DNA from 4 places in the Kitasatospora sp. NPDC097643 genome. Region 2 is predicted to be linked to each of the others. Evidence: riboswitches for the same ligand, from Rfam matches in the RefSeq annotation. Region 2 holds a riboswitch; each other region holds the start of a gene.
The links. Region 2 has a riboswitch for cyclic di-AMP ahead of ABTY15_RS23290 (M23 family metallopeptidase). Riboswitches for the same ligand answer to the same signal wherever they lie in the genome.

Region 1 (7,807 bases), on a different contig from region 2:
ACGTGGTGGACGCAGCGAAGGAGCCCGCCGACCCGCAGGGGCGGCAGTCCGCTGCGGATGCGCCGGCGTCGGCTGTCGAGCCGGTGGAGACCGCCGCCGAGGGCGTGCCGTCCGAGCCCGGTGTCGAGCACGTGGTCGAGCGGCTGGACCGGCCGCTGCCTGAGGGAGTGCGCCGACGGGTCGTCGGTCTGGCGGCGGACGCGCTCGGCGGGCTGCCGCCGGGCGAGCTGCCGCAGAGCCTGCGTCAGTACGCCAAGTTCACCCCGGCCCGGCGGGCCAAGTACGCGGCGACCGCGCTGGCCGCGGCGCTGGAGTCCGAGCCGGCCTTCCGGGTGCGGATAGCGGAGCGGCTGCGGCTGGGTCAGCCGGACCTGGTGAAGGCGCTGGAGTCGGGCAGTGTTCCCGGCGCCGCCGATCCGATGGACGTCGCGGCCGCCGCCTACCTGGTGCGGTCGGCGGGTTGGAGCCGGCTGGTCGCGGAGGCCGGGGAGGAGGCCGAGCGGGCCGGTGCCGAGGGCGCCGCCGCGGAGGCCGCCCGGCTGGTGGAGAAGCTCCAGGCCGAACTGGCCGAGGTCCGGGCCACGGCGCGGGCCGACCTGGACCGGCAGCGGACCGAGTCCGAGGACGTCCGCCGGGAGGCCGAATCGCTGCGGAAGAAGGTGCGCTCGCTGGAGAGCGACACCCGCCGGGCGCAGGCCGAGACCCGTCGGCTGACCGGGGAGCTGGAGGCCGCGAAGGCGCAGGCGGCCGCCGAACGCAGCGCGGCCGAGGGCGAGGCGCGGCGGCTGCGGCACCGCGTCTCCGAGCTGGAGAACGCCGCCGAGCAGGGCCGGCGGTCGGCCCGCGAGGGGCGCAGCGTCGAGGACATGCGGTTGCGGCTGCTGCTGGACACGGTGTTGCAGTCGGCGCAGGGCCTGCAACGGGAGCTGGCGCTGCCGGTGTCGCAGATCCGCCCGGCGGACCTGGTGGAGGCGGTGGTGCCGGGGGCGGCCTCGCCGAACGACGTGGCCCGGCGCGGGCTGGCCGAGGACGATCCGGCGCTGCTGGACCAGCTGCTGGCGATCCCGCAGGTGCACCTGGTGGTGGACGGCTACAACGTGACCAAGACCGGCTATCCGACGCTGCCGCTGGAGCAGCAGCGGATCCGGCTGCTGGGCGGGCTGGCGATGCTGGCCCAGCGCACGCAGGCGGAGGTCACCTGTGTGTTCGACGGCCAGGACCTGGACGTACCGGTGATCATGGCGCCGCCGCGCGGGGTCCGGGTACGGTTCAGCCGGACCGGCGAGACCGCGGACGAGCTGATCCGGCGTCTGGTCCGGGCCGAGCCGCAGGGCCGTCCGGTGGTGGTGGTGTCCGCCGACCGGGAGGTCGCGGAGGGCGTGCGGAAGGCGGGTGCGCGCCCCGTCGCCTCGGTGCTGCTGCTGAACCGGCTGGCACGGCCCTGACCGGTGCCCCGACGGAATGACGCCTGGTCAGCGCCTGGTTTGCGGGCGTGTGGGGATCCGGTGAAGTCATTGGCGGAAGTGGCGTTCACGCCTTCGGGGGAGTGGCGGAATGCTTGGATCTTCACTAGGGTCTGGCGTCAAACCTATTTTCCGGATTCTCACTCGTAAGGGTGAGGCCGATGGAAGAAGGAGCCGGTCCCTTGGCCTCCCACCGCCGTCCCAAGCAGCCGAGTCGCGCGCGGGTCTCCGTGCTCACCGCTGCTGCTGCGACCGCGGTCGCCCTCTCCGCCCAGGTCGCCGCCCACGCCGCGCCGTCGCCGTCCCCCAAGAAGGAGGACGTGAAGGCGCAGATCGACCAGCTCCAGGAGCAGCAGGAGCAGGCGGCGGAGAAGTACAACGGCGCCAAGGAGCGGGCCGACCAGCTCCGCAAGCAGGCCGACCAGCTCCAGGACCAGGTGGCCCGCAGCCAGGAGCAGATGACCCAGCTGCAGACCGGCCTGGCCGCGGTGGCGGGCGAGCAGTACCGCACCGGCGGCATCGACCCGTCCGTCCAGCTGATGCTCTCCTCCGACCCGTCCGGCTACCTGGACAAGGCGTCCAGCGTGCAGCAGGCCAGCGCCAGCCAGGCCGAGGCGCTCAAGGGCCTGCTGGACCAGCAGCGCCGGCTGGACCAGGAGAAGGCCGAGGCCGCGGCCGTCCTCGCCTCGCTCGACTCCACCACCAAGGACCTGAACCAGGCCAAGGCGGACGTCAACCAGAAGCTGAAGGCCGCGCAGGACCTGATGAACTCGCTCAGCGCCTCCGAGCGGGCCGCGCTGCGCGCCCAGCAGGCGCAGGACGACCGTGCCTCGCGCGGCACGGACCGCCCGGACCTCGGCCCGCTGCCGCAGGCCAGCGGCTACGCGGGCGTCGCCGTCGCCAAGGCGATGAGCAAGCAGGGCTCGCCGTACGTGTGGGGTGCCACCGGCTCGTCCACCTTCGACTGCTCGGGCCTGATGGTCTGGGCGTACGGCCAGGCCGGCGTCTCCCTCCCGCGCACCTCGCAGGAGCAGGGCAACGTCGGCACCCGGGTGCCCTCGCTGGACCAGGCCCAGCCGGGCGACCTCGTCATCTACGGCAGCGACCGGCACCACGTCGGGATGTACATCGGCAACGGCATGGTGGTGCACGCGCCGCACACCGGTGACGTGGTGAAGGTCATGAAGGCCGACGCGATGCCGATCAACACCATCCGCCGGGTCTGACGGACCGGCAGATTCCGGGGCTTCCCGGCCGGCCCGGTGATTCGATCAGCTCCGTGTAGGGCGACGATCACCAGCGGTCATCTTCACAAAAGAACTTGGGTATTCTTACGTCATTTTTCTGACAAGGATTTGAACGGATCACGGTTCAGTTACTAGGGTCGTGCTTCGAACCACCGCACTGTCGATCACCCAGCCCGGGTGGCGGCGGTGGTACCGCCGAGTTCGTGAAGCAGCGGGGCAGGCCCAGTGCCTGGCCGACAGGGGAGCCCAGCAGTCGGGGGCGCTGTGGAGCGGAGCCGGGGAACCACGTTCCTCCGGGGTGAATCGGCGCCAGGTCGGCCGCTGGAACGGCCGTGAGGCGTCGTAGGGCATGCTTCCGGCCCGAACCCGTCAGCTCACCCGGTAGGCGGACGCAGGAAGAAGGAGTCCGCCTTCGTGGCGTCCCATCGTCGTCCCAAGCCCGCCGGCCGTGCCCGCGTCTCCATCCTGACCGGTGTGGCGGCCGCCGCCGTCGCCCTCTCCGCGCAGTCCGGCGCCCACGCCGACCCGACGCCGACCAAGGATCAGGTCAAGGAGCAGGTCGACCAGCTCAACGAGCAGGCCGAGCAGGCGACCGAGAAGTACAACGCCGCGCAGGAGAAGCAGCAGCAGCTGCAGAAGCAGGTCAGCGGCCTCCAGGACCAGCTGGCCCGGCAGCAGGAGCAGGTGACCGACCTCCAGGGCGGCCTCGCCGAGATCGCCGGCGAGCAGTACCGCAGCGGTGGGATATCCCAGACCGTTCAGCTGATGCTCTCCGCCAGCCCGGACAACTTCCTCAACCAGGCCGGGACGCTGAACCAGGCCGGCAGCACCCAGAAGGGCCAGCTCAAGCAGCTCCAGGACGAGCAGCGCAAGCTCGACCAGGTCCGCGACGAGACCCAGGGCAAGCTCTCCGAGATGGAGAGCACCACCCAGCAGCTGAAGACCTCCAAGGAGGAGGTCCAGGCCAAGCTGAAGGCGGCGCAGGACCTGCTCAACACGCTGACCGAGCAGGAGCGCCAGGCGATCCGCGCGGCCGAGGAGAAGGCCGCCGCCGACGCCAAGGCCAAGGCGGACGCCGCCGCCAAGGCCGAGGCCGCGAAGGCCGCCGCCGACCGCGCCTCCCGCGACAGCAACCGCACCGACCTGAGCGCCCCGTCCACCCCGGCCCCGGCCGCCACCAGCAAGCCCGCCCCGGCCCCGGCGCCCGGCAGCTCGCGCGGTGCCGCCGCGCTGTCCTACGCCGCCTCCAAGCTCGACAGCCCGTACGTCTACGGCGCCACCGGCCCGAACTCCTTCGACTGCTCCGGCCTCACCAGCTGGGCCTTCGCCCAGGCCGGCGTGTCGCTGCCGCGCACCTCGCAGGAGCAGGCCGGCGCCGGCACCCGGATCGGTACGGACCTCTCCCAGGCCCAGCCCGGCGACCTGCTGATCTTCTACAGCGACGCCCACCACGTGGGGATCTACGCGGGCAACGGCCAGGTGCTGCACGCGCCCAAGCCCGGTGCCGTGGTCCGCTACGAGGCGGTCTCCAACATGCCGCTGTCCTCCATCGTGCGGGTCTGATTCCCGCTCAGGCCCTCGCAGGCCCGGACCTTCCCCGTGAAGGCCCGGGCCTGCGGCTTTTCCCGGCGGCCCGGGCAGATGTCCGATTGCGGATCAAATATTCGGTCCTGGAGGGGTTTGGACTCACTTGCCCGGACTCGCTAACGTCTGCCACCGGACTCCCGCTCGAGGGCCGCCCGCTCCGGTGCGGCCGCGGGGCCGCACCGCAGGATTGGAGCCGCTGCCGCCATGCCCGTGCACCGCCGTTCCCAACTGCTCGCCCGTGCGCTGGTGCTGACCGCGGCCGCGACCACCGCCCTGGGCGTCACCACGGCCGGCACCGCCCAGGCCGCCCCCGGCGCGCCGGACGGGCCGAGCCGCAAGGACGTCAAGGCGCAGGTGGAACAGCTCTACGACGAGGCCGAGCAGGCGTCCGAGCGGTACAACGCCGCGCAGGACGCCCAGCAGCGGCTCCAGGTTGAGACCACCGTCCTCCAGGGCGAGATCGCCGTCGCCCAGGACCAGCTCAACCAGCTGCGCGGTGACCTCGCCACGGTGGCCGGCGCCGAGTACCGCGCCGGCGGCATGGCGCAGACCGTCCAGCTGATGCTCGCCAGCGACCCGGAGGGCTACCTGACCCGGGCCCGCACCCTGGACCAGGCCGCCGAGCGCCAGCAGGAGACCCTGCACGAGCTGGTCACCCGGCAGCGCCGGCTCGACCAGCGCCGCACCGAGACCTCCGCCAAGCTCGCCGAGCTGGAGCAGGCCCGCCGCTCGCTCGCCGACAGCAAGCAGCAGATCCAGCAGCGGCTGACCAAGGCGCAGAAGCTGCTCAACAGCCTGGACGTCGCCGAGCGCACCCGGCTGGCGGCCCAGGACGCCCGGGAGGCCGAGCAGCGCGCCACCCGGGGCACCGACCGGCTGGACCTCGGCACCGCCCCGCCCGCCTCCGAGCGCGGTGCGGCCGCGCTGGCCGCCGCCGTGCAGATGATCGGCTCGCCGTACGTCTACGGCTCCACCGGGCCCCGCGCGTTCGACTGCTCCGGTCTGATGTACTACAGCTGGCGGCAGGCCGGAGTGACCCTGCCGCGCACCTCGCAGGCCCAGGCGTCCGCCGGCCAGCGGGTCAGCCTCTCCGAAGCACGGCCGGGAGACCTGGTGATCTTCTACCGGGACATGCACCACGTCGGTATGTACGCCGGCGGCGGGGTGATCGTGCACGCCCCGTACCCGGGCGCCAAGGTCCGCTACGAGAGCGTCACCGCGATGCCGGTCGCGGGGGTGGTCCGGCTCTGAGCCCGACCGGCCCGATCCCGTCCGACCCCGCCGGCCCGCCCCGCCGTGCGCCGGCCCGCCGTGGCCTGTCCCGGCGCGGTGCGCTGCTGCTCGCGGTCGGCGGGCTGGCCCAGCTGTCGCTGCCGCCGGCCGTCCCGACCGCGACCGCCGTGCGGCCGGGGGCGGACCGGCGGGCCGAGGTGGCGGCGCTGCTGGACGCCCGGGCGCGGGCGCTGGCGGCCACCACCGGGCTGCCGCCGGCCGAGGCCGGGTACCGCAACCTGGTGCTCGCCGGGGCCGACACGCCGGAGCGGCTGACCGTCGCCGCCGATCTGGCGGTCCGGATCGCCGGGTACGACGGGGACCCGGTGGTGTACCCGCGCCGGATCACGCTGGCCCGGGCGGACGGCGGCTGGCGGGTCGAGCGGGAGGAGAGCGCCGGCGGGCCCCCGGCACTCTGGGACCTCGGCCCCGTCCGGTCCGCGCCCGGCGCGCACTGCCTGGTGCTCGGCCTCGCGGACGGCCCCGACCCGGCCGGCCTGGTCCCGGTGGCGGACCGCGCCACCGCGGCGGTGAGCGAGGTCTGGGGCAGCGCCTGGCCGGGCCGGCTGCTGCTCGAACTGCCCGCCACCGAAGCCCAGTTCGCCCGGCTGCTGGAGGCCGACCCGGCCGGCTGGACGGGCATGGCGGCGGTCACCGTGGCCGCCCCCGGCGCCCCCTGGCACACCCCGGCGGACCGGGTGCTGGTCAACCCCGAGGCGTACGGGCGGCTCAGCGACTTCGGCCGCCAGGTGGTCGTCACCCACGAGGCCACCCACGTCGCGACCAGGGCCGACACCCGGGCCTGGACGCCGCTCTGGCTCTCCGAGGGCGTCGCCGACTGGACCGCCTACCGGGGGTCCGGCCGCCGCCCGGAGCAGATCGCCCCCGAGCTGGCCCGGGACGTCGCGGCCGGCCGGCTGCCGACCGCGCTGCCCGCCGACCGGGACTTCGCCGCGGGCGCTGAGGGCATCGCCCAGGCCTACGAACAGGCCTGGCTCGCCTGCGAGCTGATCGCCCGCCGCTACGGCCCCGACCGGCTGGTCGCCCTCTACCGGGCGGTCGGTGCGGCCGACGGCGGGGGCGAGGACCGGGAACAGCGGCTGGACCGGCTGCTGCGGGCCGAACTGGGCCCGGGAACGGCCGAGTTCACCCGGCTCTGGCGGGGCGAGGTCAAGGCACTGGGGAGTTAACGCCGCTGCTCGGCAGGGGCGCCGGGCCGGTCGATGCCGTCCAGCAGGTCCTGCTCGTACGCGATGCCCGGACGCACCGGGTAGGCGCCCGCCGGCACCGGCTCCGGCGTGGCCAGCACCACCGTCGGCGGCAGCTGCGCCGGGCCCCGGGTGGAGCGCCAGAGCCGGACGCAGGAGACCACGGTGGCGGTCAGCAGCAGCAGGTTGCGCAGGCTCAGCACGGTGACGCCCCAGGGCTCGCTGGCGAGGATCCGGCTGAACATCAGCGGGAACTCGGTCAGCGTCAGCGGACACGCCAACAGGATCAGCACCGCCACCGGCCGCTGGCTGCTGCCGCGCACGGTCAGGCAGACCGCCGCGACGCCGATCAGCCAGACCAGGTACTGCGGGCTGATCACCCGGCTCGTGACGGTGAAGATGAGCAGCGTCGTCAGCGCCGCGTCGTACATGGTGGCCGCGTTGCGCCGCTTGGCGGTGAAGCGCCACAGCAGCAGCCAGGCGAAGCCGACCAGGGTGCCGACCATCATCACCTTGCTGATCACCGTGACCCACGGCCCGAGCATCTCGGGGGAACCGTAGTTCATGGTGACCCTGCCGTCCCAGGCCTCCGCGAGCCGGGCGAAGTGCAGCGGCAGCGCGCCCAGCGACTCCACCTCGATGCCGCGGTCCTTCTGGAAGGCCAGGAAGCCGAAGGCACCGTTCATCCCGGCCGCGAGCAGGAAGCCCACCGAGACGGCGGTGGCCGCCGCGAGCGTCCAGGAACGGCGGGTGCGGCGGCCGGAGGGGGTGCCGATCAGGCCGAGCAGCGGCCAGACCTTGATGATCCCGCCCAGGCCCAGCAGCATCCCGCCGACGGCCGGGCGGCGGATCAGCGCCAGCAGGCCGGCCAGCGCGACCGCGGTGACGATGATGTCCAGCCGGTTGTAGACCATCGGGCCCAGCAGCGGCACCGCGACCACCCACATCCAGGCGCCGGTCAGCGCCCGGCCCCGGCGCAGGCCGGTGCGGACCAGCAAGGCGGTGGCGGCGACGTCGGCGACGCCGCAGA
Region 2 (7,807 bases):
TTGCCGGAGACGATCATCCAGGACACGAAGACGTAGAACAGGCCGACCCCGACCACCGAGATCAGCGTGGCCCGCGGCACCACCCGCTTCGGGTCGCGCGACTCCTCGCCGTACATCGCCGTCGACTCGAAGCCGACCCAGGACCAGAACGCGAAGAACAGCCCCAGCCCGGCCGCCGCCGCGCCCGAACCGCCCACCCCCTTCAGCGCGTTCACCGGGTTGACCGCCTCGCCGACGATGCCGTCCGGCCCGCCGCCGGAGAACAGCACGGCCAGCGAGACCGCGCCCAGCACACCGATCTCCAGCACCAGCGCGACCCCGAGCACCCGCGCCGTCAGGTGCAGGTCGAACCAGGCCATCACCCCGATCGCCGCCAGCCCGAACAGCGCGTACCAGCCCCACCCGAGGTCCAGCCCCAGCTGCGTCCGCACCAGCCCGCGCAGCGAGTACGCGAAGAAACCGATGATCGAGGCCTCGAACACGATGTACGCGAGCACCGCGAGCAGCCCGGAGGCCATCCCGGCCACCCGGCCGAGCCCGTGCGAGATGTACCCGTAGAACGCCCCGGCCGCCGTGATGTGCCGGGCCATCGCCACGTACCCGACCGAGAACACCGTGAGCACCACGGTGGCCACGATGTACGCGGCGGGCGCGCCGACGCCGTTGCCCTGCCCGACGATGATCGGCAGGTTGCCGGTCATCGCCGTGATCGGGGCCGCGGTGGCGATCGCCATGAAGACCACCCCCACCAGGCCGACCGAGTTCGCCTTCAGCCGGTCGACCCCACCTCCCCCGGTCCGCTCACCGGTCGTGTCCCCGCTCTGGACGGCCATGCGGCCTCCTCCGTGCGCCGTGGCTGTGCCGCCCGCCGGAGAGGCCGGGCGCTGACTGCCCGACAGCATCGGGGTGGGGCGAAAACCGTCGCAAGGAACAGATCGTCAGACAAGTCGGCGCGGAAGTTGACGCCCTGTTCGGTTCGGATCCACCCGCTGTTCGGACGCGGCGCCCCGGAACCCCGGAGCCGCCCCCGGAAACGAAAGCGGCCGGCCCGGCTCGCGACGGAGGTCTCGCGAGCCGGGCCGGCCTGGGCGTGTCCCGCGCCCATGTCCACTGGTGCGGCGATCACCCGGTCAAGCGGTCACCCGACATGACCATCCCGGGAGGTCGTTCGCCCCGCATCAGCGGTAGTCCCTATGTGTTTCCCGACCCCAGGGGTCAGAGCGCGACGCCGTGCGCCCGCAGGTAGGCGACCGGGTCGATGTCCGAGCCGTACTCCGGACCGGTACGGATCTCGAAGTGCAGGTGCGGGCCGGTCACGTTGCCGGTCGCACCGGAGAGGCCGATCTGCTGGCCGACGGTGACGGTCTGACCGATGGTCACACCGATCACCGAGAGGTGCGCGTACTGGGCGTAGTGACCGTCGGCGAGCTTGATCTCGACCTCGTTGCCGTAGGCGCCGCCGTTGCCGGCCTTCACCACGACACCGTTGGCGACCGCGCGCAGCGGGGTGCCGGTGGCGGCGACGAAGTCCTGGCCGGTGTGGTGGCCGGAGGCCCACATGGAGCCCGCGACACCGTAGGCCTCGCCGAGCACCGGGTGGGCCAGCGGGGCGACGAAGCCGGAGGTGCTGGCGGCGGCCGGGGCGGCGGTCACGGCGGCGGCCGGCTTCGGCGCGACGGCGGTCTGCACCTGGGTCTGCACCGGGGCGGCCGGCTTGGCGGCCTCGGTCTTCACCTGCGGCTTGACGGCGGGTGCGGCCGGCTTGGCCGGGGCGGCGTCCGAGGACGGCGCGGCCGGGGCCGCGGCCTGGTGGCCGGCCAGCGCGAGCTGCTGACCCGGGAAGATCAGGTTCGGGTTGGCGCCGACGACCTCGCGGTTGTGCTCGTACAGCGCCTGCCAGCCGCCGTCGACCTGCTTGGCCTCGGCGATCTTCGACAGGCTGTCACCGCTGACGACGCGGTAGCTCTCGTGCGCCTTGGCGGCGGCCGGGGCGGCCGGGGCGGCCGGAGCGGCCGGCTTGGCGTCGACGCTGGTGGCGCCGGTCCAGCTGGAGGTGTGCGCGACCGGGGCGGCCGGGGTGGTGTGGGCCGAGGCGCTCATCGCGGTCACGAGCGGAAGGGCGAAGGAGACGCCGGTGACGGCGGTGGCGATGCCGATGCGGGCGGCGCGGGGCAGGGTGATACGACGAGCCTGAGCAGGCATGGAAGTTTCCTCTCCGACGCCTGCGAGGTGAGCTGTCGGGTTCGGGCTGGAGTTCGCCCGGCCGCATGTGCGGCTTCACCCCAAGCCGGTCCTGGAATTCGGCACGTGAAAGCGCGTGAATTCCTGTCCGGCGACTTACCTGTGGGTCCCCCGCTCCTGCCGTACAGAGTTCGTTTCGAACCACCGGGCAGCGGCAGGACTCGGCGTTCCACCCGGTGGATCCGTCCGGGCTGGCCGGGCGGTCGCTGAACTAAAACCCATCCGTCCGGGTGAAGCAATGTCGATCTCCCGAATCCGCGTCGATTCCGCGGAATGCGGTGACGCTGCGGATGATCGGCTGCACAGTACGTGCACAATCCATTGACCCGGTGCCACTGATCCAGCACGCTGCGCCGAAACCGTCAGCGCAGCGCACCCGCTCGATCACGCACCGCGATCCACCGACACGCCCCCGGTGACCCTTGTCACGTCAGCCCCGTCGGGCGCAGGATCAGGCCGTGACCACCTCCGCCGCCGGCACCCTGCGCCTGGGCACCGCGCAGGGACGCTGGGTACTTCTGGCAACCGTGCTCGGCTCCAGCATGGCGATGCTCGACGGCACCGTGGTGAACGTCGCCCTGCCCCGGATCGGCACCGACCTCGGCGCCTCCCTCGCCTCCCTCCAGTGGACGCTCAACGCCTACCTGCTCACCCTCGCCGGGCTGATCCTGCTCGGCGGCGCACTCGGCGACCGGTACGGCCGGCGCCGGGTCTTCCTGATCGGCGTGGTCTGGTTCGCCGCCGCCTCCGCGGCCTGCGCCGCCGCGCCGACCATCGACGTGCTGATCGCCTCCCGCGCCGTGCAGGGCATCGGCGGGGCGCTGCTCACCCCGGGTTCGCTCGCCATGCTCCAGGCGGTCTTCCACCCGGAGGACCGCTCGGCCGCGGTCGGCCTCTGGTCGGGCCTGGGCGGGGTGTCGGCCGCGGTCGGCCCCTTCCTCGGCGGCTGGCTGGTGGACGGCCCCGGCTGGCGGTGGATCTTCCTGCTGAACCTGCCGCTCGCCGCCGCCGTCGTCGCGGTGACCTCCCGGTTCGTCCCGGAGAGCCGGGACGAGAGCGCGACCGGCCGCTTCGACGTGCCCGGCGCGCTGCTCGCCGCGCTCGCCCTCGGCGCCGTCACCTACGCACTGACCGCGGCCGGCGAGGGCCTGTCCCCCGGCGTCTGGCTCACCGGGGCGACCGGGGTGGTGCTCGGCATCGCCTTCCTCCGGGTGGAGCGCCGCGCGCCGGAGCCGATGCTGCCGCTCGGCCTCTTCTCCTCCCGGCTGTTCACCGCCGTGAACCTGGTCACCCTCTGCGTGTACGCGGCGTTCAGCGGCGTGTTCTTCCTGCTGGTGGTGCAGTTGCAGATCGTCGCCGGGTTCTCCCCGCTGGTCTCCGGGCTGGCGCTGATCCCGATCACCGTGCTGATGCTGGCCCTGTCGGCCCGGGCCGGGCGGCTCGGCAAGCGGATCGGCCCGCGGATCCCGCTGACCGTCGGCCCGCTGCTGTGCGCCGCCGGGGTGCTGCTGATGCTGCGCATCGGCCCCGGCTCCTCCTACTGGGTGGACGTGCTGCCCGCCGTCACGGTGATGGGCTGCGGCATGGTGCTGCTGGTCGCGCCGCTGACCGCGACCGTCCTGGCGGCCGTCGAGGTCCGGCACGCGGGCATCGCCAGCGGCGTCAACAACGCCGCCGCCCGCGCCGCCGGGCTGCTCGCCGTCGCCGCGCTCCCCGCGCTGGCGGGTCTGAGCGGCGACGCCTACCGGGTGCCGTCGGCCGTCGACTCGGCCTTCCACACCGCGATGCTGATCTGCGCCGGGCTGCTGGCCGGCGGCGGGCTGATCGCCTTCACCACCGTCCGGGGCAACGTGCTGGCGCCCGAGGACCACCCGGTGGCCGAGCCGGACTGCGAGTGGTGCTGCGGCACCACCCCGCCGCTCGACCCGGGCCACGTCCACACGCACGAGGGCCCCGCCACCGGAACGGCGGCAGGGCCCTCGGAGAGCTGACCTAGAGCCTCCGGCGATTGCGTCAGAGGATGTCGCCGGGCGCGTACTTGGCGGCCTCCGGGTAGGCGGCCGCGACGGCCTCCACCTGGCGGACCACCTCGGCGACCTGGGCGCCGGCCGCACCGGTGAAGGAGAGCCGGTCGGCCAGCAGCGCGTCCAGCGCGGCCCGGTCCAGCGGGATGCGCTCGTCGGCGGCCAGCCGGTCCAGCAGCTCGTTCTCCCGGGCGCCCGCGCGCATCGCCAGCGCGGAGGCGACGGCGTGCTCCTTGATGACCTCGTGCCCGGTCTCCCGGCCGACGCCCGCGCGCACCGCGCCCATCAGCACCTTGGTGGTGGCGAGGAACGGCAGGTAGCGGTCCAGCTCGGCCTCGACCACGGCCGGGAAGGCGCCGAACTCGTCGAGGACGGTCAGGAAGGTCTCCAGCAGGCCGTCGAAGGCGAAGAAGGCGTCCGGCAGCGCGACCCGGCGCACCACCGAGCAGGAGACGTCGCCCTCGTTCCACTGGTCGCCGGCCAGCTCGCCGGTCATCGAGGCGTAGCCGCGCAGGATGACGGCGAGGCCGTTGACGCGCTCGCAGGAGCGGGTGTTCATCTTGTGCGGCATCGCGGAGGAGCCGACCTGGCCCTCCTTGAAGCCCTCCGTGACCAGCTCGTGGCCGGCCATCAGGCGGATGGTCTTGGCCAGGCTGGACGGCGCGGCGGCCAGCTGGACGAGGGCGGTGAGCACCTCGAAGTCCAGCGAGCGCGGGTAGACCTGGCCGACGCTGGTCAGCACGTTGTCGAAGCCGAGGTGGCCGGCCACCCGGCGCTCCAGCTCGGCCAGCTTCTCGGTGTCGCCACCGAGCAGGTCCAGCATGTCCTGGGCGGTGCCGACCGGGCCCTTGATCCCGCGCAGCGGGTAGCGGGCGATCAGCTCCTCCAGGCGGCGGAAGGCGACCAGCAGCTCGTCGGCGATCGACGCGAAGCGCTTGCCCAGGGTGGTGGCCTGCGCGGCCACGTTGTGCGAGCGACCGGCCATGACCAGCTCGGAGTGCTGCGCGGCCAGACCGGCCAGGCGGACCAGCACGGCCACCGTGCGGTCGCGCACGTGCTCCAGCGACTGACGGATCTGCAGCTGCTCGACGTTCTCGGTCAGGTCCCGGGAGGTCATGCCCTTGTGGATCTGCTCGTGCCCGGCGAGCTCGCTGAACTCCTCGATGCGGGCCTTCACGTCGTGGCGGGTGATCCGCTCACGGGCGGCGATCGAGCCGAGGTCGACCTGGTCGATCACCCGCTCGTAGTCGGCGACGGCCTCGGCCGGCACCTCGACGCCGAGGTCCTGCTGGGCCTTCAGGACGGCGAGCCACAGGTGGCGCTCGAGGACCACCTTGTGCTCGGGGGACCAGAGCTGGGCCAGGGTCGCCGAGGCGTACCGGGAGGCCAGGACATTGGGGATCTGGGGCTTCGCGCTCACGCTTCGCAAGCCTAACAGCCGAGGTCACGCCAAACGTCGGCGGACCGGCTAGGCTGGGCCGGTTGAACGTCAATCAGGTGACGCTCCACAAACTTCTCGCCGCAAGGATACCACATCGATGCATGGATTTCCAGCGGAACCCGCACTCACCGAGGCACTGCACACCGAACAGGCCCACCTCACCCGGCTCTACGCACGCCTGGACACCGCCCGGGCCCAGGCCCGCCGCACCCGCGACCACGCCTTCGACGAGGCCGCCGCCGGCGGCACCCACCAGGCCCGGCTCGAACGCGAGGTGCGCGCCCGCGAGGCCGCCGACCGCGCCGCCCGGCTGGAGGCCGTCGAACGCGGCCTCTGCTTCGGCCGGCTCGACGAGCGCGACGGCACCGTCCGCTACCTCGGCCGCATCGGCCTGACCGACGAGGCCCACGAGCCGCTTCTGCTCGACTGGCGTGCCCCCGCCGCCCGGCCGTTCTACACCGCCACCCCGGCCCGCCCCGGCCCCGTGCTGCGCCGCCGCCACCTGCACACCCGCGGCCGCACCCTCACCGGCCTGGACGACGAGGCGCTCGACCTGGCCGGCCTCGACGAGTCCGGCCGCCACACCCTGGTCGGCGAGGCCGCCCTGCTCGCGGCACTGAACCGCACCCGCACCGGCCGGATGGGCAGCGCCGTCGCCACCATCCAGGCCGAACAGGACCGGGTGATCCGCGCCCCGCTGCCCGGCGCCCTGGTCGTCCAGGGCGGCCCGGGCACCGGCAAGACGGTCACCGCCCTGCACCGCGCGGCCTACCTGCTGTTCACCCACCGCGCCACGCTCCAGCGGCGCGGCGTCCTGGTGGTCGGTCCGGGCCCCGGCTTCCTGCGCTACATCGACGAGGTGCTGCCCGCCCTCGGCGAGAGCGAGGTCGTGCTGCGCACCGTCGGCGAGCTCTACCCCGGCATCACCGCCACCCGCACCGACGCCCCCGCCACCGCCGTCGCCAAGGGCGGCCGCCGGATGGCCGAGGTCCTGCGCCGCGCCGTCGCCGCCCACCAGTGCGCGCCCGCCACCGGCCTCGACCTCGGCGAGGGGCTGCGGGTCTCCGCCCGTGCCTGCGCCGAGGCCCGGGACGCCGCCCGCGGTCTGCGGCTGCCGCACAACCGGGCCCGCGCGTACTACCTGCGCACCCTGCTCGACGCCCTGGCCATCGCCCAGGCGCTCACCCTCGGCCGCCCGTACGACGAGGAGGAGGCGCACCACGCTCCGCGCGAGCTGTGGGCCCGCCCCGAGATCCGCGCCGTCCTGGATCCGCTCTGGCCCCTGCTCACCCCGCAGCAGTTGCTCGAACGGCTGCTCACCGAGTCCGAGTTGCTCGCCGAGGCGGCCCCCGAGCAGCAGACCGCCCTGCTCCGCCCGCCCGGCTCCCCGTGGACCGTCGAGGACGTCCCGCTGCTGGACGAGGCCGCCGAGCTGCTCGGCACCGAGACCCCCGCCCGGGACGACGAGGAGAGCCCGCACGACGAGGAACTCGCCTACGCCCGGGGCGTGTTGACCATCACCGGGCAAAGCGGCAACGCACTCCTCGACGCGCGCTCACTGGCCGAACGCTTCCAGGACGACGGCCCGCTCCGTTCCACCGCCGAACGCGCCGCCGCCGACCGCACCTGGGCGTACGGCCACGTCGTCGTGGACGAGGCGCAGGAGCTCTCCGCGATGGCCTGGCGCGCCGTGCTGCGGCGGGTCCCGACCAGCTCGCTCACCGTGGTCGGCGACCTCGCCCAGACCGGATCGCCCGCCGGCGCCCGCAGTTGGGCCGAGATGCTCGACCCGCACCTGCCCGGCCGCTGGCGCGAGGAGCGACTGACCGTCAACTACCGTACGCCCGCGCCGATCATGGCGCTCGCAGCCGCCGTGCTGCGCACCGTCACGCCCGACCGGCAGCCGCCCGAGTCGATCCGCCCCGGCAGCGGACGCCCGCGCGCGGTGGCCGTCCCGGACGCCGACTTCGCCGCCGCCCTCGCCCGACTCCCCACTCCCGTCGGCACCCTGGGCGTGATCGCGCCGGACGACCTGGCGGACAGCCTGGACGCGCTCACCGTCGCGGCGTGCAAGGGGCTGGAGTTCGACGCCGTCGTGGTG
Region 3 (7,807 bases), on a different contig from region 2:
TCTTCGTGGCGGCCGCCCGAGTGGTGACCACCGGTGCACGGTTCCACGGTGCGGCTGCCGGCTCGGCCAGTATATTGGCCCGGAGCCAACGAACGTTCGGAGCAGACACGATGGCACCTCGCGGGGATTCGGTCAATGAGGAGATGCGGCAACGCTCCCGCCGCCGCATCATGCGGGCCACCGTCGAGCTGGTTGACCAGCACGGATACGCGGGCACCACGCTGACCGACATCGCCGAACGGGCCGGACTCGCCCGTGGGTTGCTCTCCTACTACTTCGACGGCAAACGACTGCTGATGCAGTCCGCGACCCACCGGATGATGCACCAGGCGCTGTCCACCGCACTCGCCGAACTGGCCCCGGACGCCTCGCCCGAGGCCCGCCTGGCCCGCGCGATAGACGCCGTGCTCGGGCTCGCCCTGGACCACCCCCGGGTGATGCGCTCGCACCTGGCACTGATCCTCGACCCGGACACCGGCGCCTTCGTCCAGGACCCGGAGCAGCGGCAACTCGGCGCGATCCTGCAAGGCCTGCTGCATGACTGGGGGGCGCCGGACCCGGTCGCCGAACACGCGGTGCTGCGCAGCGCGTTGATGGGCGGCTGCATCGGTGTGCTGCTGCCGGGTGCCGAACTCCCGCTGGCACCGATCCGGGCGGACCTGTTCCGCCGCTACGACCTGGCCTGGGAACTGGGCCGCCCGCCGCAGCCGTCGCCGCCGGAACGCGAACGGCCGCCGGCCCGCGACTGACGGCGGGTGGGCGGCGGCGACGCTCTGCGCGGGGAGCGGCTCTGCGGGAAGTGGCTCTGCGGGAAGTGGCTAAGCGGGGAGGCTCAGCGGGGAGCGGCTCAGCGCTCCTTCAGGATCGAGGCGAGCAGGTCTATGGTGCGCTCCGGCGTGAGGCTGTCGACACAGAGCCGCTCCATGACCTGGATGTACGCGTCGACGTCGTCCCGCTTGTCGAGGTACAGCGCGCTGGTGAGCTGCTCCAGGTAGACCACGTCCGCGAGGTCCTGCTCGGGGAAGCGCAGGATCGTGAACGCCCCGGACTCCCCGGCGTGCGCGCCGAACCGGAACGGCATGACCTGGATCACCACGTTGGCCTGCTCGGCGACGTCGATCAGGTACTGCACCTGACCGCGCATCACCTTCGGCCCGCCGACCGGACGCCGCAGCGCGGCCTCGTCGATGACCGCCCACAGGCGCGGGTTGGTGCCCTCGGTCAGCAGCTTCTGGCGGCGCAGGCGGAGGCTGACCCGCCGCTCGACCTCCTCCTCGCTGATGACCGGACGAGACTGGCCGAAAACCGCCCGCGCGTACTCCTCGGACTGCAGCAGTCCGGGGATGAACTGCACCTCGTAGGTGCGGATCAGCTGGGCGGCCTCCTCCAGACCGACGTAGGTCTGGAACCAGCCCGGCAGCACGTCGTTGAAGCTGTGCCACCAGCCGGACTTGTTGGCCTCGCGGACCAGGCCGAGCAGGGCCTCCCGCTCCAGGCCGTCGTCCACTCCGTACAGGCTGAGCAGGTCGGCGACGTCACGCTCCTTGAAGGAGACGCGGCCGAGCTCCATGCGGCTGATCTTGGACTCGGAGGCACGGATCGCGTAGCCCGCGTCCTCGCGGGTGATGCCGCGCGCCTCACGCAGGCGACGCAACTGCGAGCCGAGGAGGATCCGGCGGACCATCGAGCCGCCGCCCGGCTGAACTGTGGTCATGCGGTCGAAACCTCCACCTAGGGCAAACAGCGCACAGTCTGCCATCAGTTGAGCGCTCACGGTGCCGATACTGACGGATGTTCCTATCAGTTCCACACTCCACACACCAGGATGCACGTGCATTCGGCGCTTGCATATGCCAATAGTGCGACTGCACGTGAATCGACTCTTGCATCTGCAGTGAGCGCACACCACCATGGTGCACGTGCACCTGCACATCCCTGGCAATCCCGCGGGCTCCGCGTCGACCCCACGCGCGACTCCGTGCACCGACCCGGCAGCGCCCCCGCGCCACCGGGCGTTCGTGTGCGCGCGCGCCTGGTCGAGGGGGCGGCCGAGCGGCCGAGCGAGTCGGAGGTGACCGGCATGACCCCGGCGGGTCCAGCCGTGTCCGCCCCCTTATGGGAGGAGCTCTTCATGAGCACCGGTACGGCTTTGGCGGTTGACCCCCATGTGGTCACCTGTACGCTCGCTCCCCGCTTCGAAGCTGTCAGAACCGCGCGTGACTTCGCCAGAACCGCCCTGCAACGCTGGGGCCTGATGGAGCTGTTCGACGACGTCGCGCTGGTGGCCTCGGAACTGGTGACCAACGCGCTGCGGCATGCGATCGGCGCACGGCCCGGCCCGTCGGGCGGCGCCCTGGGCGAGTACGACTTTCCCACACAGCCGACCGCGGACGGCCGGCTGCCGATCCGAATAAGCCTGGTGCACCGCTCCCCCCAGGTGGTCTGCGCGGTGAGCGACCCGAGCAGCATCGGGCCGGTCGCCCGGGAGGCGGACTTCGTCGCCGAATCCGGTCGTGGGCTGCACCTGGTGGAGTCGTTCAGCCGTTCCTGGGGCTGGCACCCGCTGGGCGGCGGCAAGGTGGTCTGGGCACTGTTCGAGGCGGAGTCGGAGCACGAACCGGACGACCCCGGGCTCAACATCAACGTCCCGGGCATCAACGTCCCCGCACTCGGCAGTTCCGAACTCGGTGGACGGCACCGGCGTTCGGCCTAGCGCCGGGAGGCGCGCGGCCGGCGCGGGCAGGCCCCGGGAGGACCACACCCCGGGCGCCGCGGCACCACCACTCCCCCGGCAGGGTTCCGCCGCCGGACCTGCCGCAGGACGCCCCACAGGGTCCACCACAGGACCCGGAAAAGACAAAGGCCGTCGTGGTGTCAGCACCCACGACGGCCCCCCGATGGCGAAGCGCGGCGGCCGGTCAGACCGCCAGGTGGTCGAACTCCCCGTCCTTGGCCCCCAGCAGCAGGGCGGCGATCTCGGCGCGGGTGTAGATGAGGGCCGGACCGTCCGGGAAGCGCGAGTTGCGCATCGCCACGTCGCCCCCCGGCAGCGCGGCGAACTCGACGCAGTTCCCCTGGGAGTTGCTGTGCAGGCTCTTCTGCCAGACCACCCCCTTGAGGTCGGCGGCGGCCATCCCGTTGTACGTCTCGTACGAGCCGTGCGTGTCCTGCGAGTCGTGCATAGAAATCTCCCGAAGAGCTCCGGAGTGGTCGTCCAGCGCGGCGCCCCCGGCACCCGCCGAACGAGCGGACCGGCCCCGTACCGGCCCGGCACAACGCCTCACTTGACGCGATGATAGCCGCAGTGCACGTGCATCAGCACGGGACATTGCAGGTGCACAAGCCCTTTCACCGGCGGTCCTGAACTCTTCACGGACCCTTCTCCTGACGGTACGTAAACGGACATAGCCGAGTGAATCGCCGGGCGTCCGATAACCGGCCGTGAGCGGCTGTCCGCTGAATGTTGATCTTCGAACGCCGGGAGTCGACCGTTCGTGACGCTCCGTCAGAGCGATGCGGGGCTGTGAGACATCTCACGCGCCACGGCTGCAACGCGAGGCCCCGCAGATCGCGTCAGTACCCCTACCGGCAGCCGCGCGAGGGGCGAGTCGGATATGTCCGAATCGCAGGCAAATCGCCGGAAAGCGGATGGCCGGCGCACGGCGCGCGCACGGCCAGCACGCGAAACCCGTACGACAGCCGACTGCAGGCCTGACGGGCCGATGTCCTACGATCTCCGGCATGAGCACCGCAGCCATCCCGGGCGCGCCACTGCCCGTCCGCACTCCAGGCTCCCGTGCGCGGGGGCGCCACCGTCGTCCCGAGCGCCCCGAGATCCCCGCCGGCTCCCCGGCCCTGGTGCTCGCCGTGCCCGCGACCGCCGGGCCCGAGTCCCGCCCGGTCGTCGAGGAACTGCTGTCGATCGTCCGCAGCGAGCAGCACGGCGTGCAGACCGCGATCGGCTACCTGCCGGGCGACGCCGCCGAGGGCGAGCAGGGCGAGGACCGCACCGTCGGCGAGCTGCTGGCCATGGCCGCCGAGGCCGGCCTGCCCACCCCGGTCCTGGTACCGCTGGTGCCGGGCCCGCACGGCTTCCTGACCGAACTTCACGCCCTCGCCGCCGAGTACGGCGCCCACGTCACCGACGTGCTGGGCCCGCACCCGCTGCTGGCCGAGGCCGTCCACGTCCGGCTGTCCGAGGCCGGGCTGGCCCGGGCCGACCGGGCCCGGCTGTTCGCCATCGCGACCGCCGCCGACGGCGTGGTGCTGACCACCGTGGGCGGCGAGGACGCCGCCGCGGCGGCCGGCATCACCGGCGTGCTGCTGGCAGCCCGACTGGCCGTCCCGGTCGTCGCCGCCGCGCTGGACGTGCCCGGCTCGGTCGCCGCGGCCGTCAACCACCTCAAGGAGACCGGCTCCCTGCGCCCGGCGCTGGCCCCGCTGGTGATCGGCCCGGAGGCCGACGCCGAGCTGCTCGCCACGGCCGCCGAGGAGACCGGCTGCCCGTCGGCCGCGCCGCTGGGTGCGTACCCGACCGTCGGCCAGCTGATCGCCTCCACCTACCTGGCCGCGCTGCCGGCTCCGGCGCCCGAGGCGGAGGACGACGTCGAGGCCCACGCCGGTGCCCACGGCGCCCACGCCGCCGGCCGCGCCGAGGCGGGCCCGGAGGGCCGGGAGGGGGCCCTGGAGGCCGCTCAGGCCGCCGGGGAGACCGTCGGCGAGTAGCCGGGGCGCAGACGCCCACCAGAGGGCCCGGAACGCTCGCGTTCCGGGCCCTCTCGTCTTGCCCCGTACGGGAGTTAAGCGACCAATGGGCGTGATGTCCGTTCTGTCGCTGTTTGTTCATTCCTGCACGGCGCACTCCCCCGCGGTGAATTCACACCCGCGCCCCCCGTCGGCCGGACACGCCCCTGCGCGACCCGACGCACCGCCACCTCACCCCTGAGGGAACGACAGTTGTGCGTACTCAGATGGTTGTTGCCGAAAAACGGTCATTTCCGATCATGATGGACGGCAGTTCCAGCACTTCCCACTGAGCCGTGACGAGCATCACAGGTGTTTGCAGTTTGAACTTAAGTCTGCTTAACGTGCTCCCCGTTCGTGACCACACGGACCCAGTTCATCCGCAACGCCGAGTCCTGCCGTCGGATGCCCTGGCAGCGCGAAAACGCACCACGGCAGGAGCGGGGGACCCACAGGTAAGTCGCCCCGGACCGATCCCCGGAACGGTCCAGGGCTAGGGGTGAAGCCGCGCCCACAGCGCGGCCGGGCAACTCCAGCCCGAATCCGACAGCTCACCTCGCAGGCGTGGGAGAGGACCGCGTCTTCATGCTGCCCACCAACGGCACCCGCCTGTCCAGCCGCACCCGCCGCGTGATCGCCGCCATCGGCGTCGCGGGCGTCGGCCTCACCATCCCCTGCCTCACCACCGGCACCGCCTCCGCCGCCTCCGTGGCCACCTGGGACAAGGTCGCCCAGTGCGAGAGCAGCGGCAACTGGGCCATCAACACCGGCAACGGCTTCTACGGCGGCCTGCAGTTCACTTCCAGCACCTGGGCCGCCTTCGGCGGCACCGCCTACGCCGCGCGCGCCGACCTGGCCACCAAGGACCAGCAGATCGCCGTCGCCGAGAAGGTCCTCGCCTCCCAGGGCCCGGGCGCCTGGCCCGTCTGCTCCATCCAGGCCGGCCTGACCAAGGGCGGCGCCCCGGCCGTCGTCGACACCACCGCCGGTGCGACCACCGCCAAGCCCGCCGCCCCGGCGGCGAAGCCGGCCGCCCCGGTCGCCCCGGCGCAGACCCCGGCCCCGGCCGCGAAGCCAGCCGCCCCGGCCCAGGACTCGGCCACCTCCGCCGACTCCGCCAAGAGCACCTGGACCCAGCAGCACCAGGGCCAGGACGCCAACGACGACTACACCGTCGTGGCCGGCGACTGGCTGTCCTCGATCGCCGACAAGCACAACGTCCAGGGCGGCTGGGAGCGGCTGTACGAGCTCAACCGCAGCACCCTGACCGAGGGCCCGAACACCATCTACCCGGGCCAGCACCTGCACTTCGGTGACCACGGCCAGGCCTGGGCCGGCCAGTCCGGCACCTCGACCAAGTCCGGCGACTTCAACTGGTTCGACCGCTCGCAGAAGTCCGGCCAGGACAGCAACGGCGGTGCCGTGAACGCCAAGCCGGCCGCGCAGACCCAGGCCGCCAAGCCGGCCGCCCAGGCCCCGGCCCAGGCCGCCACCGGCAGCATGGCCGCCGCGGTGTCCTTCGCCGAGTCGAAGGTCGGCCAGGCCTACGTCTACGGCGGCACCGGCAACGGCGGCTGGGACTGCTCCGGCCTGACCCAGGCCGCGCTGCGCGCCGCGGGCGTCAGCATCCCGCGCGTCGCCGCCGACCAGGCCGCCGCCAGCACCCACGTCTCGCTGGACAAGCTGCAGCCGGGCGACCTCCTGTTCTGGTCCAACAACGGCCAGGACTCGGGCGTCTACCACGTCGCGATCTACGTCGGCGGCGGCAAGTACGTCGAGGCCGCCAACCCCAGCGTCGGCGTCCGCGAGCAGACCATCGCCAACTGGGCGCCGGACTTCGCCGGCCGGGTCTGAGCCCCGCCGACGGGTCTCCGTCACCGGGCGACGGGTGACGAGTAACAGATAACAGACGACAGCGAACAGATAACAGATTTCAACATCTGTTATCTGTTCGCTGTTCGTCGTTCGCTGCTCGTCGTTCGCTGCTCGTCGTGCGCCGCGGCTGAGCGCGCACACGGAACGGGCCCCGGAGAGCAACCGCTCTCCGGGGCCCGTCCCCGTTCTGCCCGTCCTCAGCGCGCGACGGCCCCCGTGGAGCCGCGCATGACCAGCTCCGGCTGGAACATGAACTCCCCGCGCTGGGCGGCGTTCCCGCCGACCTCCTCCAGCAGCGCGTCCACCGCCGCCGTGGCCATCGCCTCGACCGGCTGGCGGATGGTGGTCAACGGCGGCTCGGTGAAGGCGATCAGCGGCGAGTCGTCGAAGCCGACCACCGACACGTCCTGCGGCACCGACAGCCCGCGCTGCCGGACCGCCCGGATCGCCCCGAGCGCCATCAGGTCGCTGCCGCAGACGATCGCCGTGCAGCCCTTGTCCAGCAGCGCACCGGCCGCCGCGTGCCCGCCCTCCACGCTGAACAGCGTGTGGTGGACCAGGTTCCCGGCCTCCTCCGCGCTGTACCCGAGCACCTCGCGCATCGCCGCCGTGAAGCCCTCGATCTTGCGCAGCACCGGGACGTACCGCTTCTGCCCGACGGCCAACCCGATCCGCTCGTGGCCGAGTTCGGCCAGGTGCTGGACGGCCATCCACATCGCGGCCCGGTCGTCCGGCGAGATGAACGGCGCGGCGATCCGCTCGCTGAAGCCGTTGATCAGCACGAACGGCACCCCGCGCCCGGCCAGCCGGGCGTAGCGGTCGTGGTCGGCGGTGGAGTCGGCGTGCAGCCCGGAGACGAAGACGATGCCCGCCACGCCCCGGTCGACCAGCATCTCCACCAGTTCGTCCTCGGTGGAGCCGCCGGGCGTCTGGGTGCACAGCACCGGCGTGTACCCGTGCCGGCTGAGCGCCTGCTCGATGACCTGCGCCAGCGCCGGGAAGATCGGGTTGCTCAACTCCGGCGTGATCAGCCCGATCAGGCCGGCGCTGCGCTGGCGCAGCCGGGTCGGCCGCTCGTATCCGAGCACGTCGAGCGCGGCCAGCACGGTCTGCCGGGTGGCGGCGGAGACGTTCGCCTTGCCGTTGAGTACGCGGGAGACGGTGGCTTCGCTGACCCCCGCCTGCGCCG
Region 4 (7,807 bases), on a different contig from region 2:
GGGTGCGGCGGCGGGTACCGGGCCGGGCGGGCCGCCATCGCGGCCGCCATCGACGCCCGGCCGGCCAGCGCGTGGGCGGCGACCTCGGCCCGGGGCAGGGCGTACGCGGGGTCGACGGCGATGACCCGGCAGCCGAGCCCGCGCGCCTCGGCGGCCAGTCCGGCGGCGCCGCCCGGGCAGTCCAGCAGCGGTCCGGGCAGGGCGGCGAGCCGGGCCCGGGTGAGGCCGAAGAGCCCGCAGTACTCGTCCAGCGGGCGGGAGGTGACCAGGACGCCCGGGGTCACGGCCGGGGTTTCGGCGGACACCCGGCCATCCGAACACGGCCCGGCCCCGTCCGCACTCGGGAGCGGATCCGGAGTGCGGACGGGGCCGGGTGGGGCCGGGTGGGGCCGGTTCGGGCGGGCTGAGCGGCGGGCGCGGGTCAGCCGGCGAGCAGGCCCCGGACGGCGACCCGGTGCACCTTGGTCAGGCCGCGGACCAGCTGCGCGGTGAGCAGGACGATCAGCAGCCCGGCCAGCGAGACCCCGGCGATCTGCCAGACCCCCTGGACGTCGTACACGTGCCGGACGTTGTCGCTGTCGCGGAAGTCGAAGACCCGGTACCCGTGCCAGGAGGTGTAGGTCGGGAAGACCCAGTGGTAGACCGGGTAGAGCGCCATCGCCCAGCCGAGCACCAGGAACACCAGCGACACCGAGAAGGCGAACACCGCCCACGGGAACATCAGCACCTGGTACAGCGCGCCCTTCCAGCCCGCCGCGTCCGCCAGCCGCGCGGTGATCGCCCCCCAGCCGCCCGGCCGGACCTGACGCACCGGTGCCGGACCGGGCACGTCCAGGGCCAGCATGCCGCGCGCCCGGGCCCGCTCCAGCCGGCCGAAGCCGCGGCCGGCGGCGGTCAGCCCGGCCAGCATCGGCAGGCCGAGGACGGTGACGAAGGTGCCGACGCCCAGCGCGAACAGGGTGATCGCGACGCTGAAGCCGGCGACCGCCACCGGCAGGCCGGTCAGCAGGAAGCCGAGCTCGCGGTAGTGGTGCGCGGAGAACGGCGCCCGCCAGAACGCCGGCGGCTGCTCCGTCCGGCGCACCCGGGCGCCCGGGTACCCGTCACGGCCGTACCCGCCGAAGGCGTCCCGGTCGCGGTCCTGCGCGTGCTGGATGCTGCTCATGTTCCGGCCTCGGCCCCTCGTTCTCGGCTGCTGCTGTCCTCGCCTGCTGACGTCCTCAAGTCTTCTGGAACCGCGGGCCGGAGGGCATCCGGTGCGCTGCCGGACCGGGGGTGGGGTTAACCCCCCGGTCGGTCGACGGCGCCCGGGGTTCGGTGGTGCTCGCGGACGGCCGGGCGCGGGCCGGTGACGCGGACCGGGACCAGGCTGCCGACCCCACCCGCGACCAGCGGTTACCGTTCGGGCTATGAACGACGAAGACCTGCGGCTCGCCCCGCGCACCAGGGCCGCCGACCTGCTCGCCTGGGCGGCGGAGCAGGGCCGCACCCCGGTGGCCGAGGCGCCGCTGCGCACGGTGCTGGCGCTGCTGGAGCTGGGCGGGGGCAGGATGCACGACGGCTGGCCCGAGCTGACCTCGAACGCGGTGGAGCACCTGCTGTACGAACGACTCCACCTGTACGTCCAACCCGCGCCGGAGGAGGACCCGTTGGCGTACGGCGAGGCGGTCCGACTGCTGATCGACCACCAGCGGGCGGCCCGGCGGCTGAACGCCAAGCGCCAGGAGCGGCTGCACGCCGAGGCCGAGTGGCAGGGCGAGGTCGCCGCCGGGCTGCTGCGCCGCGCCGACCTGGTCACCTGGCCCCGGCTGTACGCCCTGCTGCTGCACGCGCACGACGTGGACCTCACAGACGGGGCGGACGGCGCGGCGGTACGGGACTGGCTGACCGGCTTCCGCGCACTCGCGGAGGAGGAGCGGCTGGCCGCGTTCGCCGCACTGGTGCCGACCGGCTGGCTGGACGAGATCGACGAGCAGGGGTGGGGGCCGGCCCGGGTGCTCTCGGTCGGCATGGCCACCGACGGCGCGCGCCGACTGCTGGAGCAGGGCCTGATGCGGCGCAGCTACCGCAACCTGGCCGAGCTGACCGCCCTCGGGCGGCCGATGCCGGACGAACTGGCCGGGGACTTCGGGCAGTTCGAGGACGCGGCGGCGGAGGCGGCGCTCGTGCTGTGCGGGGAGTGGACGGTACCGGGGCTGCCGCGGCTGCTGATCGAGGAGTTCCCGGAGCTCGCGCCGGAGCCCGGGCAGGAGGAGATCGACGCGTACCTGGCGCAGCTGCCGCCGGAGGAGTGAGCGCGAGGGCCCCGGCCGCCGTGGGGCGGGCCGGGGCCCTCGTCGTTCGGGGGTGTCGCCGTTCGGGGTCCTCGTCGTGCGGGTCCTCGTCGTGCGGGTCCTCGTCGTGCGGGGGTGTCGCGTCAGGGGTTGAGGCCGTGCTGCTGGAGCCAGGTCTCCGGGTCGACCGGGGCGCCGCCACCGGGGCGGACCTCCAGGTGCAGGTGCGGGCCGGTGACGTTGCCGGTCGCGCCGACCTTGCCGATCTGCTGGCCGGAGGCGACCTTGCCGGAGGCCTTGTTGATCGCGGAGAGGTGGTTGTACCAGATCTCGGTGCCGTCGGGCAGGGTCTCGATGATCCGGTAGCCGTACGCGCCGGCCCAGCCGGCCGAGGTGATGGTGCCCTGGCCGATCGCGTACACCGGGGTGCCGGTGTCGGCGGCGAAGTCCAGGCCGGTGTGCAGGTGCGCCCAGTAGCGGGCGCTCTGGCCGTAGTGGGCGGAGAGGTAGTAGTCGCGCAACGGCAGGGTGAGCGCGGCGGCCTTGGCCTTCTCGGCGTCCTCGGCGGCCTTCTTCGCCTCGGCCTCCTTGGCGGCGGCCTTCGCCTCGGCCTCCTGCGCGGCCTGCACGCGGGCGCTCTCCTCGGCGGCGGTGCGCTGGCTGTCGGCCTGAAGCTGGATGCGGGCGGCGAGCGCGAGGCCGGGGTCGGCGGAGAGGGCGACCGGGGTCTCGTCCGGGGCCTCGACGGCGGGCGCGGCGGCCGGGGTGGCGGAGGCGAAGCCGGTCGCGCCCAGGGTGGCGGCGACCGCGGTGACGCCGAGCAGCGGGGAGGCCCCGCGGGTCTGACGCGGCATCCGGTGGCGGTTGGCCTCGGCCTCCGGGCCCGGGAATCCCTCCTCGGGCCCGTCCGGCGCGGGGTGGTCGAGGAGCTGGGTACCGGCTGCGGGGCCGGCGGGGTGTGCCGGGGTGTGCGTCGACGCCACGGAGGCGCGCTCCTTTCCTTCCTTCGCGCCTACCGGGTTAGCTGACGGGTTCGGAGCAGGAAGGTCTCCTACGGCCGGGCCGGAGCCCCGCCGATTCACCCCAAGGAACGTGGTTCCCCGGCTCCCTGACCTGCCCGGAGGCCGGCCGGCGGGATTAGGCGACGGCGCACGGTGCCGTCTGGGTACGGCGTTGACGACCGCGCTGCGTTATCAAACGTTAATCCTAGGGCGCCCTGATTCCAAGCCATCGGCCCACCCTTCGCCGCACCCTTCGCCGCACCCTCCGCCCTCACCGGCACCACCCCGCACGATGGGGCGTCAACGAACGACCCCTTATCTGAGTACCCGTACTCATGTGTCGGCGACCTGGCCGACCGCATCCTGGCGGCATGAGCGCACCGATGCAGACACGCACCACGGCCGCGTACTACATCCAGGCCGTCCTGTCCTTCGCCCTGTCCGGCAGTGCCCTCGCTGTCGGCATCGCCTACCTGCCGGTCGGCGGCTGGACCCGGGCCTTCCTCGGGATCGGCCTGCTCTACACCGTCACCTCCTCGTTCACGCTGGCCAAGGTGGTGCGGGACCGGCAGGAGACCAACGAGATGGTCACCCGGGTGGACCAGGCCCGGCTGGAGAAGCTGCTCAGCGAGCACGACCCGTTCAAGGTCGAGGGGGTCTGAGGGGGTCTGAGCACGTCTGAGCGGGTCCGGGCGCCCGAGCGGGTCGCGACGAGCAGGATCGACTTCGGGTCGATGGCTTGACGGCTAAGGCTATTAGCCTTAGCTTTATGGCTATCGGCAGCACCGCCGATGACAGTCCCCGGCGGACCGAGGAGGCCCACCATGAACGGCACCAGCACCCCCGCCACCCAGTACCTCGACGTCCCCGGCGGCCGGATCGCCTACGACGACACCCGGCAGGGCGACGGCGCCCCCGTCGTCCTGCTCCCCGGGATGCTCGACACCCGCGCCGCCTACCGGCACCTCCACCCGCTGCTCACGGCCGCCGGCCGCCGGGTGATCACCATGGACCTGCGCGGCTTCGGCGAGTCCTCGATCGTCTGGGACGACTACTCCCCCGCCGCGATCGCCACCGACGTCCTCGCCCTGCTGGACCACCTCGACATCGACCGCGCCGTCCTGGTCGGCAACTCCTACACCGGCGCGACCGTGGTCAAGCTCGCCGGGGACGCCCCCGAGCGGGTCGCCGGCATCGTCCTCCTCGACGCCTTCGTCGAGAACCTCCCGCCGAACGCCCTCATGCGCGGCGTCGTCCACGCCATGGGCACGATGCTCGTCCACTGGCCCGCCTTCTGGGGCTTCTACCACCGCAAGATGGCCTACCCCGGTGCCAAGCCCGCGGACTTCGACGCGTACGTGAACGGGCTCGTCGCCGCCATGCGCACCCCCGGCCGCAAGACCGCCATCCGCGGCCACGTGCGCGGCGACTCGGCACCGATCGGCTGGAGCGCCGCCGTCCACTGCCCGGCGCTCGTCCTGATGGGCAGCAAGGACCCCGACTTCCCGAAGCCCGAACTGGTCGCCGACCGGCAGGCCGCCGCGCTCAAGGCGCGGAAGGTGATGATCGAAGGGTCCGGGCACTACCCGATGGCCGACAACCCGCAGGCCACCGCCGAGGCCCTGCTGCCCTTCCTCGCCGAACTCGGCTGACCCGCCGGACCCGCCCGACTCGCCCGACCACCGCTGCCACGGAGAACCCGACACCATGCCCCGCGTAGGCCTCACCCCCGAGCAGGTCGTCGACCACGCCCTCGCCCTCATCGACGAGCAGGGCACCGACGCCCTCACCCTCGCCGCCGTCGCCGCCCGGGCCGGCGTCGCCACCCCCTCGCTGTACAAGCACGTCAGCGGCGGACTCGCCGAACTGCGCCGGCTGATCGCCGTCCGGGTCACCGAGGAGCTCGCCGACCGGCTCGCCGAGGCCGCCGTCGGCCGCAGCGGGGACGACGCCGTCGCCGCCGTGCTGCGCGCCTACCACGCGTACGCCACCGAACACCCGCACCGCTACAACGCCCTCCCCCAGGCCCCGCAGCCCGACGACGACCTCACCCGCGCGGCGACCCGGCTGGTCGGAGTGATCATCGCCGTCCTGCGGGAGTACGGCCTCGACGGCCCCGAGGCGATCCACGCCGCCCGCACCGTCCGCTCCCTCGCCCACGGCTTCGCCTCCCTCTCCATCACCGGCGCGTTCCAGCTCGCCGAGGACCTCACCACCACCCAGACCCGCCTCATCACGCTCCTCACCAACGGCCTCCACAGCTGGCCCTCCCCCTGAGCGGAGGGCGGACGCCGGTGCCGGTGGGACGGCCGGGTCACCATTGATCCGCATAAGAAATAAGGTGTTAAGAACCGAGTGCCCGCTGGGGCACCCCTAGGGCACCCACCCCCTCGGAGCGGAAAGGCCGGGTATCCGATGGACCTGACCTCGCCGTGGCTTCCCCCGGCCGAGGACGAGGGCCGGACGCCGCGCAGCAGTCCCACGGCCCGCAGTGCCATGCGCTGCGTGCGGTTACTGCTCGGCTGCACCAGCGCCGCCGAACTGCTCGGCACCGTCCTGGCCGAGGGCCCGAGTTGGATCACCGGCGAGGGTTCCGCGCTCTACCTGCTGGATTCCGCCGGAATGCTCCGGCTCACCGCCTCGCACGGGCTGCCGGACTGGGTCCACGAGCGCTACGGCGTCGTCGATCCGGCCGGCGACCTGCCCGCCGCGATGGCCCTGCGGCTGCGCCGCCCGTACCTGCTCTCCCCCGAGCACACCAGCGTCGACTACCCCAACCGGAACGTCGGCATGGGCACCGGGATGGTCGCCGTGATCGCCCTGCCGATGATCGTCGACGAGCGGCCGGTCGGCGTGCTCGCCCTCGCGCTGGCCCACCGGGGCACCGTCCCCCGGCGCGACCTGGACGTCCTGGAGACCATCGGCGACGCCTGCGCCCACCGGATCTCGCACCTGCTCGGCCACGCCGAGCCGCGCACCCCGCCGGGCCCGGCAGCGCCGCCCCGGGAGGGCGCGGAGACCCGCGCCGCCGGGCTGGCCCACCCGATGCTGTCGCTGGCCGTGCGGGCCGCCGGGCACGGCGCCTTCGAGCGCGACCTGGTCACCGGGGAGAGCTACTGGGACGCCGAGGCCTTCAGGGTCACCGGCCAGGCCGCCACCCCGGACGGCTCCGCCCCCGAGCTGGACCGGATCGTCCACCCCGAGGACCTGCCCGACGTGCAGGCGGCGCTCGCCGAGGCGCTCGCGACGGGCGGCCGGTACCGGATCGCGTACCGGGTGCTGCGCCGGGGCGGCGGGGTGGCCCGGATCGAGGAGACCGGCGAGGTGATGCTGGACACCCACCACCGCCCGGTCCGGATCGCCGGCCTGTTCGCGGACCGGGAGCCGCCGCCGGAAGCGGAGCAGCAGGGCGAGGAGAGCTCCGCGGCCGGGGCGCGGACGGCGCTGCTGCTGGCCCTCACCCGGGCGCTGTCCCGCGCGGTGACCGTCCGGGACGTCACCACCGCCGTCACCGACGTCGCCCGCCCGGCCTTCGGCGCCGCCAGCATCGTGCTGGACCTGGTGGACGAGGGCCGGCTGCTGCCGGTGTCGCACACCGTGTACGGCGGGCCGCGCCGCACCGAGCTCACCCGGCTGGCGGACCTGTCCGAGGGCGTGATGCAGCACGCGCTGACCCGCTCCGCGCCGCTGTTCAGCGAACCGGGCCGGACCGCGGGGCACGGCGGGCCGCTCACCCCCGCCGCCTGGGCGGTGCTGCCGCTGATCGCCTCCGGACGGCAGGTGGGCTCCTGCCTGATCACCTTCGCCACCGAGCGGTCGTTCAGCCGGGAGGACCGCACGCTGTACTCGGCGTTCGCCGGGATCCTCGCGCAGTCCCTGGAGCGGGCCCGGCTCTACGACACCCATCTCCACCGCGCGACCGAGCTCCAGCGCGCGATGCTCCCGCGCACCCTGCCCCGGCTGCCCGGGATCGCCAGCGCCGCCCGCTACCTGCCGAGCACCGAGGGCATGCAGATCGGCGGCGACTGGTACGACCTGCTGAAGCTGCCGGACGGCCGGATCGGGGTGGTGATCGGCGACGTCCAGGGCCACAACGCCGAGGCGACCGCGGTGATGGGCCAGCTGCGCAGCGGCCTGCGGGCGTACGCGACGGACGGCCACGACCCGGCCGCCACGCTGGCCCGGACCAGCCGGCTGCTCGCCGAGCTGGACACCGACCTGTTCGCGACCTGCCTCTACCTGACCCTGGACCCGGCCGACGGCGCGCTGGCCGGCGCCCGGGCCGGGCACCCGGCGCCGGTGCGGGTCGCCGGGGCGAAGGCCGTCGAGCTGGACCTGCCGGGCGGCCCGCCGCTCGGGGTGGACCCGGGGCAGCCGTACCAGTTGACGGTCGGCCGGCTGGCGGTCGGCGAGACGCTGCTGGTGTACACCGACGGGCTGGTCGAGGACCGGGAGGAGGACTACGACGAGTCGGTGCAGCGGATGCTGGGCGGGCTGGAGCTGTGGGCCCGGCAGACCGGGCCGGGGCGGATC

Region 1: linked by a shared signal. The riboswitch ahead of ABTY15_RS15485 (C40 family peptidase) and the one ahead of ABTY15_RS23290 (M23 family metallopeptidase) in region 2 are both predicted to bind cyclic di-AMP.
Region 3: linked by a shared signal. The riboswitch ahead of ABTY15_RS06100 (transglycosylase family protein) and the one ahead of ABTY15_RS23290 (M23 family metallopeptidase) in region 2 are both predicted to bind cyclic di-AMP.
Region 4: linked by a shared signal. The riboswitch ahead of ABTY15_RS05125 (M23 family metallopeptidase) and the one ahead of ABTY15_RS23290 (M23 family metallopeptidase) in region 2 are both predicted to bind cyclic di-AMP.

Annotation. Positions count from the first base shown of each region.
Region 1 is NZ_JBEOSA010000020.1:34,781-42,587, reverse strand. It holds gene ABTY15_RS15495 (NYN domain-containing protein) at 84-1,445, shown strand; gene ABTY15_RS15490 (C40 family peptidase) at 1,646-2,689, shown strand; cyclic di-AMP (ydaO/yuaA leader) riboswitch at 2,961-3,114, shown strand; gene ABTY15_RS15485 (C40 family peptidase) at 3,125-4,273, shown strand; gene ABTY15_RS15480 (C40 family peptidase) at 4,502-5,548, shown strand; gene ABTY15_RS15475 (hypothetical protein) at 5,698-6,759, shown strand; gene ABTY15_RS15470 (glycosyltransferase 87 family protein) at 6,756-7,807, opposite strand, start outside.
Region 2 is NZ_JBEOSA010000037.1:34,578-42,384, reverse strand. It holds gene ABTY15_RS23295 (APC family permease) at 1-833, opposite strand, end outside; gene ABTY15_RS23290 (M23 family metallopeptidase) at 1,216-2,202, opposite strand; cyclic di-AMP (ydaO/yuaA leader) riboswitch at 2,205-2,385, opposite strand; gene ABTY15_RS23285 (MFS transporter) at 2,700-4,232, shown strand; gene purB (adenylosuccinate lyase) at 4,255-5,694, opposite strand; gene ABTY15_RS23275 (HelD family protein) at 5,804-7,807, shown strand, end outside.
Region 3 is NZ_JBEOSA010000006.1:10,680-18,486, forward strand. It holds gene ABTY15_RS06075 (TetR/AcrR family transcriptional regulator) at 144-749, shown strand; gene ABTY15_RS06080 (Sco1979 family transcriptional regulator) at 848-1,714, opposite strand; gene ABTY15_RS06085 (ATP-binding protein) at 2,132-2,713, shown strand; gene ABTY15_RS06090 (DUF397 domain-containing protein) at 2,919-3,182, opposite strand; gene ABTY15_RS06095 (sirohydrochlorin chelatase family protein) at 3,742-4,725, shown strand; cyclic di-AMP (ydaO/yuaA leader) riboswitch at 5,159-5,321, shown strand; gene ABTY15_RS06100 (transglycosylase family protein) at 5,329-6,597, shown strand; gene ABTY15_RS06105 (LacI family DNA-binding transcriptional regulator) at 6,816-7,807, opposite strand, start outside.
Region 4 is NZ_JBEOSA010000005.1:22,400-30,206, forward strand. It holds gene ABTY15_RS05110 (hypothetical protein) at 1-305, opposite strand, end outside; gene ABTY15_RS05115 (sensor domain-containing protein) at 422-1,165, opposite strand; gene ABTY15_RS05120 (hypothetical protein) at 1,410-2,294, shown strand; gene ABTY15_RS05125 (M23 family metallopeptidase) at 2,417-3,256, opposite strand; cyclic di-AMP (ydaO/yuaA leader) riboswitch at 3,269-3,427, opposite strand; gene ABTY15_RS05130 (YiaA/YiaB family inner membrane protein) at 3,646-3,936, shown strand; gene ABTY15_RS05135 (alpha/beta fold hydrolase) at 4,099-4,926, shown strand; gene ABTY15_RS05140 (TetR/AcrR family transcriptional regulator) at 4,982-5,551, shown strand; gene ABTY15_RS05145 (SpoIIE family protein phosphatase) at 5,690-7,807, shown strand, end outside.